DNA from 2 places in the Feifania hominis genome. Region 2 is predicted to be linked to the other one. Evidence: predicted binding sites of a transcription regulator. Region 2 holds the regulator's gene; the other holds the start of a gene.
What was found. Region 2 encodes LexA, which represses DNA repair genes until DNA is damaged. Its sites were predicted from a motif close to CNAACANNTGTTNG; they were not measured.
Positions count from the first base shown of each region.

Region 1: H8695_RS01730 (DNA polymerase Y family protein) is a predicted target of LexA. The motif match lies at 8,281-8,294, and genes of this name have one in related genera.

Region 1 is NZ_JACRSP010000001.1:356,198-367,369, forward strand. Features, by position in the region: gene H8695_RS01695 (alanine/glycine:cation symporter family protein) at 1-1,053, opposite strand, end outside; gene aroE (shikimate dehydrogenase) at 1,109-2,464, opposite strand; gene aroA (3-phosphoshikimate 1-carboxyvinyltransferase) at 2,461-3,738, opposite strand; gene H8695_RS01710 (bifunctional chorismate mutase/prephenate dehydratase) at 3,781-4,899, opposite strand; gene aroC (chorismate synthase) at 4,892-5,998, opposite strand; gene aroB (3-dehydroquinate synthase) at 6,026-7,084, opposite strand; gene aroF (3-deoxy-7-phosphoheptulonate synthase) at 7,096-8,115, opposite strand; gene H8695_RS01730 (DNA polymerase Y family protein) at 8,329-9,573, shown strand; gene H8695_RS01735 (hypothetical protein) at 9,570-9,815, shown strand; gene H8695_RS01740 (SanA/YdcF family protein) at 9,887-10,579, shown strand; gene H8695_RS01745 (MFS transporter) at 10,694-11,172, shown strand, end outside.
Region 2 is NZ_JACRSP010000005.1:6,735-17,906, reverse strand. Features, by position in the region: gene rsmG (16S rRNA (guanine(527)-N(7))-methyltransferase RsmG) at 19-735, opposite strand; gene mnmG (tRNA uridine-5-carboxymethylaminomethyl(34) synthesis enzyme MnmG) at 732-2,627, opposite strand; gene mnmE (tRNA uridine-5-carboxymethylaminomethyl(34) synthesis GTPase MnmE) at 3,000-4,355, opposite strand; gene jag (RNA-binding cell elongation regulator Jag/EloR) at 4,415-5,143, opposite strand; gene H8695_RS10080 (YidC/Oxa1 family membrane protein insertase) at 5,147-6,190, opposite strand; gene yidD (membrane protein insertion efficiency factor YidD) at 6,212-6,424, opposite strand; gene rnpA (ribonuclease P protein component) at 6,417-6,773, opposite strand; gene rpmH (50S ribosomal protein L34) at 6,926-7,060, opposite strand; gene lexA (transcriptional repressor LexA) at 7,337-7,927, shown strand; gene H8695_RS10055 (hypothetical protein) at 7,968-8,291, shown strand; gene H8695_RS10050 (dihydrofolate reductase family protein) at 8,318-9,019, opposite strand; gene H8695_RS10045 (DUF3048 domain-containing protein) at 9,029-10,135, opposite strand; gene H8695_RS10040 (aminopeptidase P family protein) at 10,660-11,172, opposite strand, start outside.

The sequences.
Region 1 (11,172 bases), on a different contig from region 2:
GGCCGAACTGATCTCCGCGTCGCCGATTCCGCTGCCGAGCAGCCCCGAAGTCAGAATGGCAAACGCCGTGACCGAGCAGCCGAGTATGGTGTCAAAGAAGACCTCGAACACGCCCCAGACGCCCTGCTTGACCGGGTGATCCACATCCGCCGCAGCGTGTACGATGGGGGCCGAGCCGAGACCGGCCTCATTGGAGAAGACGCCGCGCGCGACGCCGTATTTCATGGCATTGAAGATCACATAGCCCGCAACACCACCGCCGACGGCGCGAAAGCTGAACGCCTCACGAAACACAAGTGAGAGCGCGTCGGGCAGAGCCGCGCGGTTGACCACCAGAATGGCGACACCGCCAAGCAGATAGGGAATGGCCATAAAGGGTACCATCTTCTCGGTGACGCTGCCGATGCGGCGGATCCCCCCGAGAATGACAAGCCCTACGATGAGCGCAGCCACAAGCCCTGTGACAAGGGGAGGGATGTGGAAAGTGGCCCTGAGATTCGCCGAGATGGAATTGACCTGGGTCATGTTGCCGATGCCGAAAGAGGCGAGCGCGGCAAACAGCGCGAACACGACGGCGAGGGGCTTGAGATGCAACCCCTTTTCAATGTAGTACATGGGCCCGCCCACATACTCGCCGCGTTCATTGACCGTACGGAATTTGATGGCGAGCACAATCTCGGCGTATTTGGTGGCCATGCCGAAGAACGCCGATACCCACATCCAGAACAGCGCGCCCGGCCCGCCGGCAATGATCGCGGTGGCGACGCCGACGATGTTGCCCGTACCGATGGTTCCCGCGAGCGCTGTCGTCAGCGCCTGAAAGGGGGAGATGCCCCGCTTGCCCGAGCGGCGGCCGCTGCCGCCGAAGAGGGAGCCGATGGTGTTCTTGCAGATGAAAAAGAACCGTTTGATCTGTAAAAAGTTACACCGAACCGTAAAGAAAATACCGGTGCCCACGAGCAGCACCAGCATAAACGGCCCCCAGACAAAGGCGTTGACCGTATTGACGACATTCTCAAAGCCGCGGGCGACCGGTGCGAGACGCTCGCCGATGGTTGTGAAAAAATTTGTGAGTGCTTCCAAGCGTGTATTCCACCTTCCTGCGGGGCTATATTTCGCTGAGCAGGGCGCGCACCACCTGCTCCACCGGAGCATCCGCGCGCAGCGCGAGGTGGCAGTTTCGCTCATAGTGCGTCCGGCGCTGCCGGTATAACATACTTATGCCGCCGAGCAGGTCTTCATGCCGCAAAAGTGGACGCGTCGTATCGCCGATCAGATTCCGGTGGCAGAATTCCACGGGGACGTCGAGCCAGCACACGAGACAGCGCTCCCGTAAAAGCTCAAAGTTCTGCGGGAAGACCATGGCCCCCCCGCCGAGTGCAATTACGGTGCGCTCGCGACCGGCGAGCTGCGTAAGACAGGCCGATTCCAGCCTGCGAAAAGCGGGTTCTCCCTGTGTGCGGAAGATTTCGCTGATTGGGCCATGTACCCGCTCAATTTCGACGTCCGCATCCACAAAGTCAAAGCCCAGAGCGTCGGCGAGCGCGCGGCCCACCGTGGACTTGCCGCAGCCCATGAAGCCGGACAGGGCGATGTTCCGGCGGCCGTGAATCTGCAAAAGCCGCTTTTGTGCAAGCCGGGCGAGCAGGAGACGCTCGGCGTCGAGAAGAATCGGCTCGGGCGTGTGGGTGTCAAGCCAGATGTCCTCGGCGGCCGCGCCCTGAATCACGAGCATCGCAAGGCCGTTTTGCCCGCGTGCGCCGCACGAGCGGGCCTCGCGCAGAAGCCGGGTCAGCGGCGGGTTGTAGATGGTGTCGAACACATACTGCACGCCGTCGGGCAGCGCAGCCGGCAAGCCGTTTTCAGCCGGCGACATTCCCACCGGCGTCGCGTTGACGACAAGGGAGAAAGAAGCGCTTGGCAGCGAGTCGAACCCGGTGCTGTGCGCGCCGCAGGCCTCGGCGAGAGCGTGTGCCTGCTCCGGTCGGCGCGCCGCCACACAGAGCCGGGCGCCCTGCGCGTGCAGAACACGCGCGATCACCTGCGCCACGCCGCCGGCGCCGAGCAGCAGAGCGGATTTTCCCGCCGGGTCATAGTCGCGCTCGAGTGCCCGCGCAAAACCGTCAAAATCGGTGTTGTATCCAGTGAGCCGCCCCGCTTCGACCCGGACGGTGTTGCACGCGCCGAGCGCGCGCACACGGTCGTCGCAGCCATCGAGCAGGGGGAGGATGGCCTGTTTGTGGGGGATGGTGACGTTGAAGCCTGAGAGAATCTCCCGCGCGCGCGCCACCGCGGCGCCGAGGGACTCCGGCGGCACGTCGATGGCTATGTAGTCGGCATCGATGCCGGCGCGCCCCAATAAAAAAGTGTGGAGCTCGGGGGAAACCGAGTGCTCCACGGGGTGGCCGAAGAGTGCAAAAGTGCGCCGCGTCGGCCGGTATTGCAGGAACTGTTCAAAGGTCATAGGCTCTCCTCCGTCAGCCTTGCAATGGTGCCGAGAAAGTCGGGGTAGGAGATCTCGGCGCAGGCAAAGTCGTCAATGGCCGAGGGCTCGTCAAGGCGCAGAGCCAGAACCGCTTCACTCATGGCCATGCGGTGGTCTCCGTGAGAGGAGAAAGCGGCCGCGTGCAGCGGGTGGCCGCCCTCAATGACAAGCCCGTCGGCGGTCGTCTCAATGTGCGCGCCGCACTTTTTCAGCTCCTCAGCGATGGCACTCAGGCGGTTGGTCTCCTTGACCTTGAGCTCCTCAGCATCGCGGATGACTGTCGTGCCGCTTGCAAACAGGGCAGCCACGGCGAGAATGGGAATCTCGTCGATCATGCGCGGGATGATGTCTCCGCCGACCTTGACGCCATGCAGCGTGGAGGCGCGCACGAGCAGATCGGCCACCGGTTCACAGCCGCCGCGGCGATTGAAGATCTCAATGTCGGCGCCCATCTCGCGAAGCACGTCAAGAAGTCCGGTGCGGGTCTCATTGACACCGACGTTGGTCAGCACAATCTCCGACTCGGCGAGAATGAGAGTCGCGACGATCAGAAAGGCGGCCGAGGAGATGTCGCCCGGCACCGTGATGTCGCAGGCGTGCAGTGTGGGAAGTCCGCGGACGGCGGCTGTGCAGCCGTCGATGCGCACCTCAGCGCCCATTTCACGAAGCATAAGCTCCGTGTGGTTGCGCGAGAGCGCGGGCTCGGTGACCGAGGTCTCCCCGTCGGCGAAGAGCCCGGCGAGAAGAACGGCGCTCTTGAGCTGGGCCGAAGCCACGGGGGACTGGTAGTGAATTGGGCGCAGGTTCCCCCCGCGCACGGTCAGCGGACAGCAGCCGCCCATGCCCGAGACGGTGGCCCCCATCTGAGAGAGCGGGGTGATGATGCGCTCCATCGGGCGGCGGCGCAGAGAGGCGTCGCCGTCGAGCGTGCTCTCAAATTCACAGCCGCACAGAATACCCGCGAGCAGGCGGGTGGTCGTACCGGAGTTTCCGCAGTCGAGAAGCGCCGTGGGCGCTTTGAGACCGTGAAGTCCCCGTCCGTGTACCGTGACCTCGGTGCCGTGGTGGTCGATGTCGATTCCCAGGCGGCGCAGGCAGGCCATGGTCGACAGGCAGTCGCCGGTGCTCAGAAAATTTTGAATGTGGCTGTCCCCCTCGGCGAGAGCCGAGAAGAGCAGCGCGCGGTGAGAAATCGACTTGTCGCCCGGCACGGCGACGCACCCGAAGAGCGGGCGCTTGGGAGTAATGAGCATGACAGTCACCTCGGTAGCGGGTTGTCCCGCAAATGTGTGAATTTACAGCTCCCGGTAATTGCCCAGGAGCTTGAAGAAAGGCAGCTCACACTCGAGCTGCAGCAGGATTGCCTGGATGTTCTTGTCGCGCAGGCTGCCCGAAAAGTCAAGATAAAAGGAGTAGGTAAAAGGGCTCTCCGGCATGGGGCGCGACTCGATCTTGAGCAGGTTCACGCCGTAGTCGCGAAAGACGTCGAGCACAAAGGCGAGCGCGCCGCGCTCGTGGGGAGTGTGCAAAACGACGCTGACCGTGTCGGCATCGGGCCCGCAGACCGGCGAGCGGGCAACGCGGATGAAGCGCGTGGTATTCGAGGCGGCATCGCGGATGCCGCTGTGCAGAACGGGCAGGGCGAGATGTTCGGCTGTAAAGCGGTTGCACAGCGCCGCAATACCGGGGTCGCCGCGCTCCTGCACCAGCGCAGCGGCTCCGGCCGTATCCGAGCAGGAGCGAGGCGTCAGAGCGCGCTCCTTGAGCCATGCGGCACACTGGGAGAGCGCCTGCGGATGAGAGTAGACCTCGCGGACAGTGTCGTCGGAACCGGTGGAGACGAGGCAGTACTCGATGTCGAGCGTGGTCGCCTCGACAATGGAGAGCCGGTGCCTCAGCAGCAGATCGTAGACCTCGCGCACCGTACCGGCAGTGGAATTTTCAATGGGCACGACGCCGCAGTCGACTTCGCCCGAACCGACAAGACGAAAGACCTGCTCAAAGTCGACAGCGCTTTGAAGAGCCGCCTGCGGCAGAAGTTTGCAGGCCGCCTGGTGGGACCAGGAGCCGAAAGAGCCGTAGTAGGCGCAGCTGTCTTTGGGCTGAGCCTGTGTGAGCGCCGACATGCAGGCGGGGAGCCGCCCCGCGTCGACAAACGCGCGGTACTGCCGCTCGCGCGAGAGGAGAATGAGCGTGGTGAAAAAGGAGTCGCCGGCGCCCTGAAGCTCCTGTGGGAACCGGGTACGCAGACTCTCGTGGATGGCGGCCTCGCGCTCGCGGTTTAAAATGGCGCCGCCGTTTTCAAGCTTACTGCGCGCGACGTCGAGCGCGCAGCCCATGCGCTCGGCGAAGAGACGGGTGAGTTCTCCGTCGATGCGGTTGATGGTCTGCCGGATGGCATTCAAATCAGACATTGGCAAGTCCCTCATAGCCGTACTCCTCGAGCAGCAGATCACACACGGCGATGGCTGCGGCATTCTCCACCACCGGCACGGCGCGGGGCACAACGCAGATGTCGTGCCGGCCGCGGACGACAAGCGTCTCCTCGTTGCCGCTTTTGAGATTGAGTGTGCGCTGGGGCTGCGCAATGGAGGAGATGGGCTTGAACGCTGCGCGAAAGACAATTGGCATGCCGGTGGTGATGCCGCCGAGAATGCCGCCGTTGTGGTTGAAGCGGGTTTTGATCTGGTCGTTTTCGCTGTAGTAGGGGTCGTTTGCCTCGCTGCCGCGAAGAGCGGCAATGCCGAAGCCCGAACCGAACTCCACGCCCTTGACGGCGGGAATGGAGAAGAGAAGCGACGAGAGGGCCGATTCCACGCTGCCAAACATCGGCGAGCCGCAGCCGGGCTTCATTCCCGTCACGGCGCACTCGACGACACCGCCGAGCGTATCACCAGCCGAGCGGGCAGCGCGTATGAGCGCGAGCATGCGTTCGCCCGCCTCAGCCGAGAGAACGGGCAGCTCGTTTTGCGCGATGCGCTCGGCCTCACCGCCGCCGATTCGGCAGAGGTCGAACACCTCGTCCGCGACGTCGGCGATGCTCGCGATGTGGGCGATCAGCTCGATGCCGCGTGTGCGCAGAAAGGAGCGGCACAGGCTCCCCGCGAAGACCAGAGGAGCAGTCAGCCGGGCGGAAAAGTGGCCGCCTCCGCGCGGGTCGTTTGCCCCCTTGTAACGGACCATCGCGGGATAGTCGGCGTGGGAGGGCCGCGGCATGTCGGTCAGATTGTCATAGTCCTGCGAGTGGGTGTCGCCATTCTCCATGACGGCGCAGATGGGCGCGCCCGTGGTGCGCCCGTCGCGAATGCCGGAGAGAATACGAAAGTCGTCGGTCTCGTGACGCTTAGTGGAAAAGGCGCCGCCCGACGGACGCCGGCGTGCCATCTGCGCACGGATGAAGTCAAAATCCACCGCAACGCCGGCGGGAAACCCATCGACAACCGTGCCGATGGCCTCGCCGTGCGACTCGCCGAAAATGGATATGCGAAGCTGATTACCATAGATGGATGACATGCAAAGGCCCTCCTGTTCAGACAGCGCTCAAAGGCACTGTCGCAGTAGTGAGTGAAAATCCTCCACGGGAATGGGGTGGATGACCGCCTCCCCAAAGCGGCGCAGAAGAATCAGCGAGAGGCTGCCGGAGAGATTTTTCTTGTCGTGCAGCGCCGCTTCGAATAGTTCATCGGCCGAGTGGGTGAGCGCGGTCGGCAGATTGTGGCGCTCGAGTAGGCGTACAAGCTGCGCCCGAGTACCGGCCTCGGTGACACCGAGCCTCTCGCCGATGGCGGCCGCGGCGACCATGCCGGCCGCCACCGCCTGCCCGTGGGTGTAGCCGGAGAAATTTGAGAGCTTTTCCTCGGCGTGGCCGAGGGTGTGACCGAAGTTCAGAATACCGCGAAGTCCCGTGTCGAGCGGGTCCGCCTCGACAACGTCGCGCTTGATGGCGACACAGCGGGCGATGAGGGCCTCGAGGGCCTCACCGTGGGGCCGCTCAAGAAGAAGCTGCTCCATCGCGGCGTCGCGGATGGCGGCGTACTTGATGACCTCGCCGAGCCCGTCCTCAAAAAAGACGCGGGGGAGTGTCGTGAGAAGCTCCGGGTCGATGAGAACTGCGACCGGGTTGTGAAACGCCCCGACGAGATTTTTGCCGAACGGCGTGTCGACGCCGGTTTTGCCCCCCACGGAGGAGTCGACCTGGGAGAGAAGCGTCGTCGGAATCTGAACATAGGGTATGCCGCGCAGATAGGTGGCACTGGCAAAGCCGGTCATGTCGCCGGTGACGCCGCCGCCGAGCGCGCAGAGCAGATCCGACCGGGTGAGACCGTTCTCGCTGAGAAACCGGTAGAGCTGCCCGATGGTGTCGAGCGTCTTCGACTGCTCCCCGGCGGGAAAGACAAACAGGTGAGTCTGAAAACCCGCGGCTTCAAGACCCGCCAACAGTCCGCCCGCATAGAGCCCGGCGACATTGGAATCGGTGACCACCGCCACGCGCCGGCCGCTCACAAGCGGCAGGGCGGTGTGCGCGACACGGGCAAAGCAGCCGCTCTCAATGATAATTTCATAGGGGTGGTCAAACCCCGCGCAGGATATGGTTGTCATGGCATGTCCCTTTACAATTCGCGGCCGACCGCATGGGCGATGGGGCGCAGTTCGCCCATCAGCTTGTCAAACGCATGAGGGGTGAGCGACTGGGCGCCGTCACTGAGCGCCTCGCGCGGATTCGGGTGAACTTCGATGATCAGGCCGTCGGCCCCTGCGGCAACCGCCGCCTTGGCGAGCGCGGGCACGAGCTGGTAGGCGCCTGCCGCGTGGGAAGGATCGACGATGACAGGCAGGTGGCTGTGCATCTTGAGTACGGGGACAGCCGAAATGTCGAGCGTGTTGCGCGTGGCGGTCTCAAAGGTGCGAATGCCGCGCTCGCAGAGCATGACCTGCTCGTTTCCCTCGCTCATGATGTACTCGGCGGCCATGAGCAGCTCCTCGATGGAGTTTGCAAAGCCCCGCTTGAGCAGAATGGGCTTTTTCGACCGGCCGAGCGCCCGCAGAAGCTCAAAGTTCTGCATGTTGCGCGCGCCGACCTGAATGATGTCGACGTCGCGCTCGTAGATGGGCAGATGATCCGCACCCGTGATCTCGGAGATGATGGGCATGTGGTACTTGTCGCGCGCGGCGTGGAGCATGGCGACGCCCTCGTCCTTGAGCCCCTGGAAAGAGTAGGGGGAGCTGCGGGGCTTATAGGTGCCGCCGCGCAGAATCTCAGCGCCCGAGGCGTGTACCGCACCTGCAACCGTATCGATCTGCTCATGGCTTTCGACTGAGCAGGGGCCCGCCATTACAACGATCTTTTTGCCACCGATGACAATGTCGGTGCCCGGCAGAGTGATCTGTGTGTCGTGGGGGTGAAAGCGGCGGTTTGCGCGCTTGTAGGGCTCCTGCACTTTCATGACCCGCTCGACGACGTCATACATCAGGATATTCTCCGGGTTGATGGAGGAGGTGTCGCCCACAAGGCCAAGAATGGTGGTGCCGGTGCCCTCGATGGGAGAGACATTTACGTGAAAATGCTCCAGATATTTTGTCAGCTCTGTGACGCCCTCTCTGGGAGCGCCGGTCTTTAACACAACAATCATGTTACGTTCTCTCCTTTAAACGCGCGTGGACGCGCGTCTTCGTCTTATTAAAATAATATCGAAAGAACTTGTTTTTTTCAATTGATTGATGTGAAGAATATTTGGAAATTGATGCGCTCCATTCTGGGTAAATAGCCGTCAAAAAGGAAGAAAAAGGAGCTTTACAGAACAAATGTTTGGTTTTATAATGATCTTCAGAGAGGAGGAACCGGCATGCAGCGTGAGATTCTGCACTGTGATCTGAACAATTTTTACGCCTCGGTGGAATGTCTCTACAACCCGCGCATCCGGGAGCTTCCGGTCGCGGTCTGCGGCAGCGTGGAGCTGCGCCACGGCATTGTACTGGCCAAGAACATGGCGGCCAAGGCCTGCGGTGTCAAGACGGGCGAGCCGGTCTGGGCGGCGAAGCGCAAGTGTGCCAATCTTGTGGTGGTGCCGCCGAACCGTGAGCGCTATCTGAGTATGAGCGCGTCGGCGCGCGCGATCTACGAGCGCCACAGCGGCTTTGTCGAATCGTTCGGCATCGACGAGTGTTGGCTCGACGTCACAGGCTCGCCCGAGCCCGGCGGCGGGGAACAGATTGCCGAGCGCATCCGCCGGGAGATCCGCGAGGAGCTCGGCATCACGGTCTCGGTTGGCGTGTCCTATAATAAGATTTTTGCCAAGATGGGCAGCGACTACAAAAAGCCGGATGCGGTGACGGTCATCACGCGCCAGAACTACCGCGAGCTTCTCTGGCCGCTGCCGGTGCGCGAGCTGCTCTTCGTCGGGCGGGCGACCGAGAGCAAGCTCCACACGATGGGGCTCTACACCATTGGCCAGCTTGCGGGGTGTGACCCGGCGTACCTGATGCACCGCCTGGGAAAAAACGGCTATATGCTCTGGCTCTTTTCAAACGGCCGCGATGAGAGCGCCGTTATGCCGAGCGATTATGTCGATGAGCCGAAGAGTGTGGGCAACAGCATGACGCTCCCGCGGGATATCACGAGCCGGCGCGAGGCGGAGGTGACGCTGACGCTGCTCGCCGACAGTGTGGCAAAGCGGCTGCGCCGCGCGCGCAAGGTGGCGCGGATCATCCAGGTCTCGGTCAAGGACAATGAGCTCTTCTCGCGCGAATATGAGAGCCTGCTGCCCGAGCCGTCGGCCTCGGCTGCGGCGCTCACAGCCTGCGCGGCCGGACTCTTTGGCGCGCGCTACCAATGGGAGAGGCCGGTGCGCGCGATGGGGCTTCGCGCGGTGGAACTGCTCGACGAGGACACTCCCGTGCAGCTCGATTTGGAGCAGTATGCCCGCAGCCAGCTCAGACAGGAGAAGATTGAGCGCAGCATGGATGAGATCCGCCGCCGCTTCGGCGTGCGGGCCATCACGCGCGGCTGCCTGCTCGACGGGTCGGTGACGGGGACGATCTCCCCGGCGGATGACAACATCGTCCACCCGGTGGCATTTCGAAAGAGGTGAGTGTCTTGAGAAAGGTCTATGTCAAGGTCAACGCCGACTTCGACAGCGCCGGAAACATCATTCCCCGGGTCATCACCTGGGAGGACGGCAGACGTTACAGCGTCGATCGCGTGACCGAGTGCCGGCCGGCGGCAAGTCTCAAGGTCGGCGGCCACGGGCTGCGCTACCGCTGCCGCATCGGGCGCATGGAGAGCTATCTGTTCTACGAGGAGGGAAAGTGGTTTGTGGAGGCCAAGCAGTAGCGGGCCTCTTTTTTTGCCGCTTGAAGCGGCGCGCCTTTTCCGGTATGATAGGCGTATGAGGTGGAGAGACGATGAACAAAAGCGCAAAGATCATTCGAAGAGTTCTGCTTGCGGCAGGTATTGCGCTGCTCGCGATTATCCTTGTGACGGGGTTGATCTACCTGCGGGTGGAGCGCATCGGCAGCCGGGAGCTCTATGACATCGGGCAGAGCGATCAGATTGTCGCCGCCGACGCCATTCTGGTGCTGGGGGCCTATGTGCGCCCGGACGGCAGCGTCTCAACCATGCTGCAGGACCGCCTCGATTACGCTCTCGCGCTCTATGAGGCGGGCCTGGCGCCGAAGATCATCGTCTCAGGAGACCACGGAAGAGAGTCGTACGACGAGGTCAACGCCATGCGCGAGTACCTGCAGCAGCGCGGTGTGCCGCGCGGAGACATCTTCATGGACCACGCAGGTTTTTCCACCTACGAGTCGATCTACCGTGCGCGGGATGTATTTCTGGCCGAGCGTGTCATCATCGTGTCCCAGCGCTTTCATGTGGTGCGGGCGCTCTACATCGCCGACCGCCTCGGCCTCGACGCGGCCGGTGTCAACAGCGACCCGCGCGAGTACGCGGGAATTGTGAAAAACGAGATCCGCGAGATCGGCGCGCGTGTCAAGGCATTCTGGCAGGCCGAGATTCTCCGGCCGAAGCCGACCTATCTCGGAGAGGAGATTCCGGTCTGGGGAGACGGGGCAATCACCGATGACGGAAAGACCTGATAAAAGAGTGTTTCATCAACGGTAAGAGCCGCTGACAGGAGCTTTGTCTGGCGCCGGAATGGCGTTACCACACCGGAGGATGCCGGTGAAAAAATGCAAAAGCAGGGGTGGCTTATGCAGGAAGTAGAGCTCATCAAGACAGACGGCAAAACCCGGCGCTTTCGCAATCTGACCTATCGCAAAACGCGAAAATACATCCTGCGGGAGGCCTTCTCTGCACAGATGTTCTATGTGCTGATGACGGGCTCCTTTCTCGCGGGCTATCTCGAGTATCTGGGCCTTGACGCGAACACCTCGGCGGTGCTCATGCAGCTGCCCTATCTCGCGGCGGCGGTGCAGCTGATCGCGCCGCTGTTCTATGAGAGCAGGAGCCACCGCATGAAGTATTTCATCGGGCTCTTTGTCGCCTATCGCATGCTGGTGGCGGGAATCGGTCTGCTCGCTCTGGTGCGGGGCAGTGCCGCGCTGCGCGCGGCGGGCTTCTGTGCGCTGATTCTCTCGGGGTACTCGTGCAACTACTTCGGAGAGCCGGCTTTCAACGAATTTTTGACAAACGTTGTTCCGGCAAAGCTGCGCGGGCGCTTCATGTCCCG
Region 2 (11,172 bases):
ACAAAAAAATCCCCTGTTTCACAGGGGATTTTTCGCCATTTGAGCGCCGATTCGGGGGTATTTTTGCGGAGTGCGCGATTTTTTTCGGATCACGATAATACAGTGAGTTAAATCAGAGCCTTTTATAGCGATCTGTTTGATCTCTTCGAGCTCGCCGCCGAGCGTTTGGATGGCGTTTGCGGCGTCTTTGACCTCGTCGGCGGCTCCTGCGCCTTTCATGGCGAGGAACATGCCGCCCACCCTGACAAAGGGCAGACAGAGCTCACAGAGCTTGGGCAGGGCCGCGACTGCGCGGGCCGTCGCCACATCGTACTGCTCGCGAAAAGAGGGGTTTGCGCCGAGCTCTTCGGCGCGCGCGTGGATGGTCTCAAGGTTGAAAAGACGCAGCTCCCCGGCGACCTCGTCGATGTGGTGGAGCTTCTTTCGGGTGGCGTCGAGCAGCACAAAGAAGCTCTCCGGGCGAAGCACGGCGAGCGGCAGCCCCGGAAAGCCCGCACCGCAGCCCACGTCGATCACCCGCATCTGCGGCCCGATGAGACCCTCGCCGAGCAGACTGGCGCTGTCGAGCAGATGCTTTTCCACCACCTCGGCGGGCTCGGTGATGGCGGTGAGATTCATCACCCGGTTCTTTTCGATGAGCCGCTCGGCAATGGTCCAGAGGCCCGCGAGCTGTTCCTCGTCCGCCTCGATGCCAAAGCCGTCAAGACCCTGTTTCAGAAGTTCCTGTGGTGTCACTGGCGTCCCTCCTCACGCGCGCGCTGCTCCAGCCAGACGAGCAGCACGGAAATATCGGCCGGGCTGACCCCCGAGATGCGCATGGCCTGCCCGAGGGTGCGCGGGCGCACCCGGTCGAGCTTCTGGCGCGCCTCGAGGCGCAGCCCGTGAATGGAAAGGTAGTCGATGTCCGGCGGCAGAAGCCGGCCCTCGGTCCTGGCGGCCTGCTCGGCCTGTCGGCGCTGGCGCTCGATGTAGCCCTCGTATTTGATCATGATCTCGATTTCCTCCACCACCTCCGGCGGAAGCTTGAGCGGTCCATAGCTCTCAAGCGAGCGCAGCATCTCATAGCCCACCTGCGGGCGGCGCAGAAGCTCGGCCATCTTCACGCCGGTCGTGATGGGCGTGGTGCCGCAGGCGATGAGGGCGGCGTTGAGCTCCTCGCTGGGAGCTATTGTCGTCTCTTTCAGGTAGGCAATCTCCCCGAGGATGAGATTTTTCTTGACAGAGAAGCGCCGGTAGCGCTCCTCGGGCAGAAGTCCGATATCCCAGCCGATGTCGCTTAAGCGCCAGTCGGCGTTGTCCTGCCGCAGAAGAAGACGGTACTCGCTGCGCGAGGTCATCATGCGGTAGGGCTCGTTCGTGCCCTTGGTCACAAGGTCGTCGATGAGCGTGCCGATGTAGCTGCTCGAGCGCGGCAGAATGACAGGCTCGAGCCCCTTAAGCCGCCGCGCGGCGTTGATGCCCGCCATGAGGCCCTGGGCCGCGGCCTCCTCATAGCCCGAGGTGCCGTTGAACTGGCCCGCGCCGTAGAGGCCGGGAATCTCCTTGAACTCGAGCGACGCGTCGAGCTGAAGAGGGTCGGCGCAGTCGTATTCGATGGCGTAGGCCGGGCGCATGACCTCGACCTGCTCGAGCCCCGCCATGGTGCGCATGAACGCGAGCTGCACATCCTCCGGCAGAGAGGAGGAGAGGCCCTGCACATACATCTCCTCGGTGTCGAGGCCCATCGGCTCGAGGAAGATCTGGTGGCGGTCCTTGTCGGCGAAGCGCACGACCTTGTCCTCGATGCTCGGGCAGTAGCGCGGGCCGATGCCCTCGATCATGCCGCTGAACAGCGGCGAGCGGTGGAGGTTTTCGCGGATGATGCGATGGGTCTCGGGGTTGGTGTAGGTCAGATGGCAGACCACGCGGTTCGGGCCGATGTCATACCCCTCGTTGCCGAAGCTCAGAGGGACGATGGGCTCGTCGCCGGGCTGCACCTGCATGCGCGAAAAGTCGAGCGAGCGGCGGTTGACCCGGGCGGGCGTGCCGGTCTTAAAGCGCATGAGCCGGACCCCGAGCGCGCGCAGGCTGTCGCTGAGCTCCACGGCGGCGTGCATGCCGTCGGGGCCGCTCTCGTAGGCGGTGTCGCCGATGATGATGCGCCCGCGCAGAAAGGTGCCGGTCGCGACGATGACGGCCCGCGCGCCGTAGACGGCGCCGAGCTTGGTGCGCACGCCGCTCACCGCGCCGCCCTCGGTGAGAATCTCGACGATCTCAGCCTGTTTGAGTGCGAGCCCCTGCTGCTTTTCGAGGGCGTGCTTCATGTAAATCTGGTAGCGGCGCCGGTCGCTCTGCACGCGCGGGGAGTGCATGGCGGGCCCCCGGCCGCGGCCGAGCATGCGGCTCTGGATAAAGGTGGCGTCGGCGGCCTTTGCCATCTCGCCGCCGAGCGCGTCGATCTCGCGCACGAGCTGACCCTTTGCCGAGCCGCCGATGCAGGGGTTGCAGGGCATGTTGCCCACGGCGTCAAGGTTCGAGGTGAACAGGGCCGTGCTCCTGCCAAGGCGCGCCGAAGCGAGGGCGGCCTCAATGCCGGCATGCCCCGCCCCGATCACCACAACATCAAAATTTTCCACATGATAGCTCATAATCTGTTTTATTTTCCACGAAAACTGCCGTTTTCGCGGAACCCCTTTATTTGAATATGCACTTCGCCCACGCAAGCCTTATTCATTATCGCGAGGCGCGAAGCACGAGACGAGTTCTTCACAATTTCGTCACCCCCCATGGTGCCGCAGTTGCGTCTTCACAAGCTTCCCTAAATCATCGCGAGGCGCGAAGCGCCAAGCGATTCCTCTTCCCGGGGGCAGCTCGAAGGGGGCCTGCCCCCTTCGTAATCCAATCCCGTCGTTTGGCGAATTCATTTCGACAAACGACTCCTCTCAAAAGTCCCCGCGGTGTGAGCGGGGGCTTTTGCCTGGGGGTGGTTGGGAGGGGGATGCGAAATCCCCCTCCCAGGCCTATTTCCCCACGCAAAACCTCTCAAAGATGCGCCCGATGACGTCCTCGCTCGCGGTGCGCCCGAGAATCTCCCCGAGCGCCTCGATGGCCTCGCGGATGTCGATCTCCGCCACATCCGGCGGCATGCCCTGCGCGAGGGCGTCGTACGCCGCCGCGAGCCGCTCGTCCGCCCGGCGCAGCGCCTCGCGGTGGCGCGCGCTCGTGAGCACCGCCTCGCCCGCGTCGGGCGGGTCACAGAGAAGCTGCGCCTGCACGGCCTGCTCGAGCTGTGAGATCCCCTCGCCTGTCGCCGCTGAGAGGCACACGACCGTATCGCCGGGAAAGTCCGCGGCCGAGAGCACCGGCGGCCGGTCGGATTTGTTGAGCACCACAATGCGCGCGCGGCCCCGGCTCAGCTCGAGCACGGTGCGGTCGTCCGCCGCGAGCGGCTCGCCCCGGTCAAAGACCGCGAGCACGAGCTCCGCGCCCTCAAGCGCGCGCCGCGCGCGCTCGACGCCAATGCGCTCGACCGCGTCGTCGGTCTCGCGGATGCCCGCCGTATCGTAGAGGCGCAGCAGCAAATCGCCCAGGCGCACCGTCTCGTCGAGCACGTCGCGGGTGGTGCCCGCGACCTCGGTGACGATGCTGCGCTCGCACCCGGAGAGGGCGTTCATCAGCGAGGACTTGCCCACGTTCGGCCGCCCCACAATCGCGGTCGGAATGCCCTCGGCCACGGCGCGGCCGTAGGCGTAGCTTCTCAGAAGCCGCGCCGTGTGCGCGCGAAGCCTTTCGACGGCCGCCGAGACGACGCCGGCGTCGGCCGGCTCCATGCCCTCGTGGGCGTAGTCGATACCGACCATGATCTCGGCGTCGAGATCCACAAGTTCGCGGCGCAGCGCCTCGATTTCACCCGACAGAGCGCCGCCCACCTGGGTGAGCGCAAGCTCCGCCGCACGGCGGCTCTTCGCGCCGATGAGGTCCATCACCGCCTCGCTCTGCGCAAGGTCGAGCCGGCCGTTTAAAAAGGCGCGCTTGGTGAATTCCCCCGGCGCCGCCGGGCTCGCCCCGTGGCGCAGCAGGCAGTCGAGCACCTCGCCCACCACCACAAGACCCCCGTGGCAGCTGATCTCAGCCATATCCTCCCCCGTGTAGGAGGCGGGGCCCTCGAAGAGGGTGCAGACCACGTCGTCGACGGGCCGGCCGCCGTCGACCAGCCGCGCAAGGCGGGCGCGGCGGGGCGGCCAGGTGGAAAAGGGCGCGCCGTCCGCCCGGCGAAGAACCTGCCCGAGAAGCGCCCTTGTGCCCTCGCCGCTGACGCGCACCACGGCGATGGCCGCCGTCTGATAGCCGGTCGAAATGGCCGCAATGGTGCTCACGGATTCGTTCCCCCTCTTTCAAAAAAGGGCGGGCTGGCGCCCGCCCTTCTGTCTGATTTTTATCTTCTGCGGCCTCTGCGGGACGCGCCGCTCATGGGGCGCTCGTCCTGCACGCCGCCGGGGCCCTCGTAGTAGATGACCACCTTGCGGTTCGGCTCGACGCCGACCGACCCGGTGCGCACGCCCTCGAAGTCCTGAAGCGTCGAGTGGATGATGCGCCGCTCAAACGGATTCATGGGCTCGAGCGTCATGTTGCGCCGGTACTTGACCACCTTGCCGGCGATCTTCTTCGCGAGACGCTGCAGCGTCTCCTCTCGCTTGCGGCGGTAGTTCTCGGTGTCAACCGTGACCTTGACATAGTCCTCCTCGCCGCGGTTGACCACAAGGCTCGTCAGATACTGAAGCGCGTCGAGCGTGTCGCCGCGCCGGCCGATGACGATGCCCATGTCCTTGCCCACAAGCTCGATGGCGAGCTCGTTTGCGCTCTCGTCGTTCTCAATGAATTCGGTCTCGATGCTCACGTCCATCTCCATCACGCGAAAGAGCTGCGCGAGGAAGTTGCCCGCCTTGTCCGAGGGGTCGTTGTCGGCCGGCTCGGGCTCGTCCTCGGTGACGACCGTCACCTTGACCTTGGCGTCGGTGGTGCGAAGCCCGAGAAAGGATCTCGTCGGCGTCTCGAGCACCTCGATTTCCACATTCAGATCGTCGCGGTCCACGCCGAGCGCGGCGCACCCGGCGTTGATGGCGTCGTCAATGGTCTTGCCTGTCGCAATGTACTCGTTTCTCACTGGTTATTCCTCCCCCTGTCCGTCGCCGTCGTCAGCGGCGCCGTCCTGCGGGACCTGCGGTTCGTTCTGGTCCTGCTTTTTCTGGTTGTTGTATTTGCGCGCGCCGCTGTGCTTTTTCTTTGCGGCCTCTTCCGCCTCGGCGCGCTCGAGCGCGAGCTTCTGCTGCATGAGCGCTTTCTTCTTCTTGCGGATCTCCTCTTTCTGGCGCTCCTCTTCCTCCATCTGGGCGATGATCTTTTTGGGGTTGTAGATGAGATTCAGGCCCCAGCTCTGCACCATGCTCATCACGCTCGACATCGACCAGTACAGGCCGACGCCCGCGGGCATCTGAAAGCAGAAAATCAGCGACATGATGGGCATGACAAGGTTCATGGTCTTCATGTTGGCCTGCTGCGGAGCGGGGTTCATCTTCTGCATGTACCAGCCCGACACCCAGGCCATCACGCCCGCGAGAATCGGGATGAGCCACAGAAGCGAAATTTTGGTAAAGCTCGGCGTCTCGGCGAGGTTGATGCCGAAAAAGTTGAAGTCGATGGGTTTGACGCCCTCGGGCAGAAGATGGGCGATCTTATCGGCGTTGTGGTACATGGCCTCGGCGATCGGAATCTGGATATAGCCGGGCTTGTCGATCATGCCGAGGTTCAGCGCCGCGTCAATGGCGCGGATGGTGTCCTGCGACAGATTCAGAATGTAGGTCAGCGGCTCGTTGATGATCTTATACAGCGAAAAGATGATCGGGAACTGAATCAGCAGCGGCAGACAGCCGGCCATGGGGCTGTAGCCCTCGTCCTGGTAGAGCTCCATGAGCGCCTGGTTGAGCTTCTCCTTGTCCTTGGCGTACTTTTTGCGGATGGCCTCCTCCTTCGGCTTCATGCGCAGCATGGCGATGGAGCCCTTCTGCTGCTTGATGCCGAGCGGGAAGAGAATCAACTTGACAAGGATCGTGAACAGAATGATCGCCAGACCGTAGTTGTTGACCAGGTCGTAGCAGAACTTGATCACCCAACCGAGCGGCTGGTTGAGTATGACGTCAAAGATTTGTCCCATTGTCTTCCTCCAACATGCAATTTAGGGAACCGGGTCATAGCCGCCCCGGTGAAAGGGGTGGCACTTTAAAATCCGCCGCAGGGCGAGCCAGCTGCCCCTGAGCGCTCCATACCGGCCGATGGCCTCGAGCGCATACTGCGAGCAGGTCGGAGTAAACCGGCAGCACGGCCTCTTATACGGCGAGATGTACTTTCGATATCCTCGGATGAGTGCGATGAGAAACCTCTTAATCATGGCGCGGCCCCTCGATCAGGCCAAATTCGGTGAAGATCTCCTCCATGGCGGACTGTACCTGCTGGCACCGGGCGCCGAGAATGCGCGTTCGCGCCACGAGCACAAGGTCGTAGCCGGTCTTCATGCGCGGCTCGAGCAGCCGCAGCGACTCGCGCAGCAGCCTCTTGGCCCGGTTGCGCTGCACGGCGTTGCCGACCTTTTTGCTCACAGTCAGTCCATAGCGGTTGACACCGGCGTTTCGCCGGTTGCGAAAGCAGTAGACCGCGAGATACTTGCCCGCCCTGGTCTTGCCCCTGGCGTAGGCGCGCTTGAACTCGCGGTTCTCGGTGAGGGCGGTTGTTCTCGTCATAGTTACTCCATGAGCGCAAAAGAAGATAAAACAGCGACAATCCAAATGGTCGGTCGCAAAGGGCGCTCCCTCCCGAAGAGGTTGTATTTCATGAAGTTCGCTTCGCTCACTATAAACAAAAAGGCCACAAACTGTTTTGTGGCCTTCATGGTTTAGTGGGTCAGTCGGACTCTTCCCTTGGCTCTTCTTCTGGCCAATACTTTTCTTCCGTTGCTGGTTCTCATTCTCTTGCGGAAGCCGTGCTCCTTGGCTCTGTGTCTCTTTTTGGGCTGATAGGTTCTGAGCATTTAAAACCCCCCTCTCTCTGTCATGGGATAAACACCGAAAAGCCTCCGGCAGGCAGGCGCGGCGGTTTGCCGCTATTTACCCCATCAGGTTAATGGCAAACTATATTATAAGCGAAACGCAAAACAAAAGTCAAGCACTTATGCGCGTCCGGCGGCCTGTGACGGCCCCTTGAAGCAATTTTTTTGAAAAAATTCAGAACAAATGTTGCTTTTTCTCAAACCGCATGCTATACTGACAGCATAAAACAACAAATGTTCGAGTTTTGGAGGTGTGCCATGAGAACCGGCGACAAAAAAGAGCGCGAGGTGCTCGACTACATCCGCGAGCAGATTGAGACCTGCGGCGTGCCGCCCTCTCTGCGCGAAATCGGCGCGGCGGTGGGGCTCAAGGCCGCCTCATCGGTACACGCCCACATCAAGAATCTCGCCGACAAGGGTCTTATTATATATGAAGAGAACAAAAAGCGCGCCATCTCTCTGCCGAACGCGGTCAAGACCGTGGGCGTGCCCATTCTCGGCCGGGTCACGGCGGGTCTTCCCATCCTCGCGGTGGAGGAAAACGAGGGGCTTCTCCCGGTGAGCAGCGATGTGGCGCGCGGGCGCGAGCTGTTCGCGCTGCGCGTGCGCGGCGACAGCATGATAAACGCCGCCATCCTCGACGGGGATCTCGTGGTGGTCGAGCGCACACCCGAGGCGCGAAACGGCGAGATCGTCGTCGCCCTCATCGAGGACGAGGCCACGGTCAAGCGCTTCTACCGCGAAAACGGCCGCTTTCGCCTGCAGCCCGAAAACGACGCCTACGAGCCGATTCTCGTCGAGAGTCTCACGATACTCGGGCGGGTCATCGCCTCGGTTCGCTACTACTGACCGACGACATTGCAATTGACTGACAAGTGAGGGAATACAAATGACCGCAAAACAGGGCTTAAAACTATTGATAAACGATACTCTTCGGCTTCTTGTCGATTATTACTATACACTGCCGGTGCTTGGCACCCTGCTCTTTCTGCCGCCGGTGATGCGCACGCTCGCGCGCGGGCGCATCGACCCGGGCGAGCCGCTGCGCTTTGCGGTGGGACTCGGCCTCTACGCGCTGGTCGTCGGTTTTACAGTCATGGTGGCTCTTGCGAAGCGCTCCGTGCGCCGCGAGCGCCGTGAGCGCAACGTGGTGGTTCTCACACCGGCCGCTCGCCGGCCCGCCCCCGCTCACACCACCGGCCGCAGCGCCTGACAGAAAATCAGCCGATTGGGCTCCCCTCAGACGGGGAGTCCTTTTTCTTTCTGCTCCGACATGATCTGGTAGCGCAGCCGCACATAGCTGTGCTCCAGCGCCTCACAGCCCACAAGGCGCAGCATACCGAGCTCGTCAAGCCCCGCGGGCGGCGCGCCGTCAATGGCCGTGGGTGTTTTGCTTCCGCCGACAAACAGCGGGGCGACGATCAGCTCGGCATAGTCCAGCAGTCCGGCGCGCAGCAGCAGGGCGTTGAGCGTGCCGCCGGTCTGCACAGTGAGCCGCTCGCAGCCGTGCTGATTGCGCAGCCAGCGGAGCGCCGCGCCCAGATCAAGCCGCTCCTGAAGCAATACCGACAGATTCTCCTCGCGCATGCACAGAGCCGGGTGGTCGGGGTTGACGGTCACAATCGCGAGCTCTTTGGCGTAGCTGCAAAACCACTTCACGCCGCTCTCCCGAAGATGGCCATTGTCCACAAGCGCAAACGACACGGCCGTGCGCCTCTCAGGCCGGGGGCGCTCGTTGACGCCGATCTTCGCCTGCACCCGCCCTGAGCACAGCGACCAGAGATCCGTCCTCTGCTCCAGGGCATAGTACTGCGCAAGACCGGCCGCCGTCGCCGGCAGGCGCGGCAGGTCGGCGTCGAAGTCAAAGTCGTCGGTCTCGCCGGTGCTGATCTTGCCGTCGGCCGACACCAGTAAAAAGAGGGTTGTCACCGGTCTGTCCATACGCGTCTCCTATTCCAAAGTGATCTTCTTCCGGTCCGAGAGAATGCTCACAAAGCTGCGCCCGGGGTTGATGGCGAGCTCTTTTCCCTGCGCATCCATGAGTTTGACAAAGCTGCTGTCGGACTTTTTCTCCCACCTGATCTCGCAGACTGTGCCCCGCGAGCAGTAGTAGCCCTTGCCGCTGCCCGTGGTCGCGACCGTGACGCGGCTCGCGTCGTCGCCGGGAATGGCCTTGACCGAGGTCTGCAAAATGATGACGTTCTCCACCGCGATCTGCTCGCCGGTCAGGCCGTCGATGTGCTTTTTGCCGTACTGGTAGCGCTCATAGAGGCCGGTGTCGGCGTTGTACTCATAGCTCGGCGCGATGTAGTTTGAAAAGGGAATCTTGACAAACTCGGCCCTCTGCTCGCCCGCCGGAGCCGGGGTCTCGCGGAACGTGTAGAGCGGCTTCAGCTCCTGCTCGAGTACGGCGCGCTTTTTGAACTTCTCGATGGTGGCCGTGATCTTCTCGCCGCTTGTCATGACGCTGTGCTCCCAGGCCGCGTTCTTGATGCGGTCCTTATCGCGCCAGTAGAGACTCTTCTCCACGTCGCCGTTGATGCCGTCAAAGGCGTCGAGGTCGCCGCGCTTGAGCGCCTTGTAGGCCTGAGGGCTGCCGCCGTAGTGCAGAAAGATGGCGTCGAGCGGGCGCGCGTAGTCGAGAAAGTAGTCGCGCGCGCTGCGAACCGTGCCGATCTGCTCGATGTCCTGATAGTTGTAGAAGACCGCCATGATGCGGTTGGTCTCCCCCTCGGCGGGGAACTCAAACCAGCCGTCGGCCGAGCCGATGCCATTCTGGGGCAGGGCGGGCTTTAAGTTGTTGATCATGACCGCCACCGGCCGGGTCATCTCATAGCTGTCGGGCATGGGCTGCCCCGTCAGCGGATTCCAGTAGCGCACCACCGGCTCGGACTCAGGCTCAGGCACGGGTTCCGGTTCCGGCTGTGGGTCCACCGCGGGCGGCAGATCCTCCTCCCCGCCCGTGACGGGGGGTACCGGCTCCGAAGATGGGGATTTGCACGCCCCCAGAGCCAGCAAAAGCAATACACTGAGTAATAGTGCTACTGTTCTCTTCAAATTGTATTCCCCTTTCCATTCCCTCTGCGCCCGCAGATGCCGGACGCGGCCCATTGGGTGGGCATGCCTCGCGAATCCTACGGGCAAACCTGCCGGGCCTGCGTGCCCGCCACGAGCCCGCACGCAAACCTGCCCGGACGTCAGTCCGACCGTGGACGCGGGTCCGTGAGGTATGGCGGATTGCCCCGATATCAGCGCGTATCATCTCCACACAAGCCCGCTGACGTGAGTCCGGCCGGGCTTCGGTTCGTGAGCTGCCCGAGCGCAAGCCCCAGCTGCCGAGTGCAGGCCCGATCTGCCCGGGCGCAAACCCACATGCCTGGGTGCAAGCCCTTATGCCGGGCGCAAGCCCTTATGCCGGGTGCAAGCCCTTATGCCGGGCGCAAGCCCTTAGCCGGGCGCAAGCCCTGAAACCATCTTACCATGATTTCGGGCGCGGGACAACCTTGCCCAAAGCGAAAGCGCCCGCCCGAACCCCCGTGGGTTCGGGCGGGCGCTGTATCTGTCCGACATTTTACAGAGGGTCACGGGGCGACCATGTTCTCCACGTCGTTTGCGGTGCGCGGCAGAGCCTGCGACAGGTTCACAACCCCGTCCTCCGTCACGAGCACATTGTCCTCAATGCGGATGCCGATGCCCCACTCGGGAATGTAGAGCCCCGGCTCCATGGTATGCAGGCAGTTTTTCGGAATCACGCGGTCGAGGCGGCGGTAGTCGTGCAGGTCGAGGCCGATGGGGTGGCCGCTGCCGTGGAAGTAGTAGCGCTCCACCTCGCGCGCGTCGTCGATGAGACCGAGAGACTTCAGGGCCCCGGCATAGAACTCCTTGATCTTGGCGTTCACCGCGAACTCAGTCGTGCCGACGCACAGCGCATCCATGCCAATGGCGAGCGCCTCGAGAACAATGTCATAGACCTCGCGCTGGCGGGGGGTAAATCGGCCGCTGACCGGAAAGGTGCGCGTCAGGTCGGAGACATACCAGCCGTTCAGCGCGCCGACGTCCATGAGCACCATGTCCTGCGCGCCGGTGACGTAGTT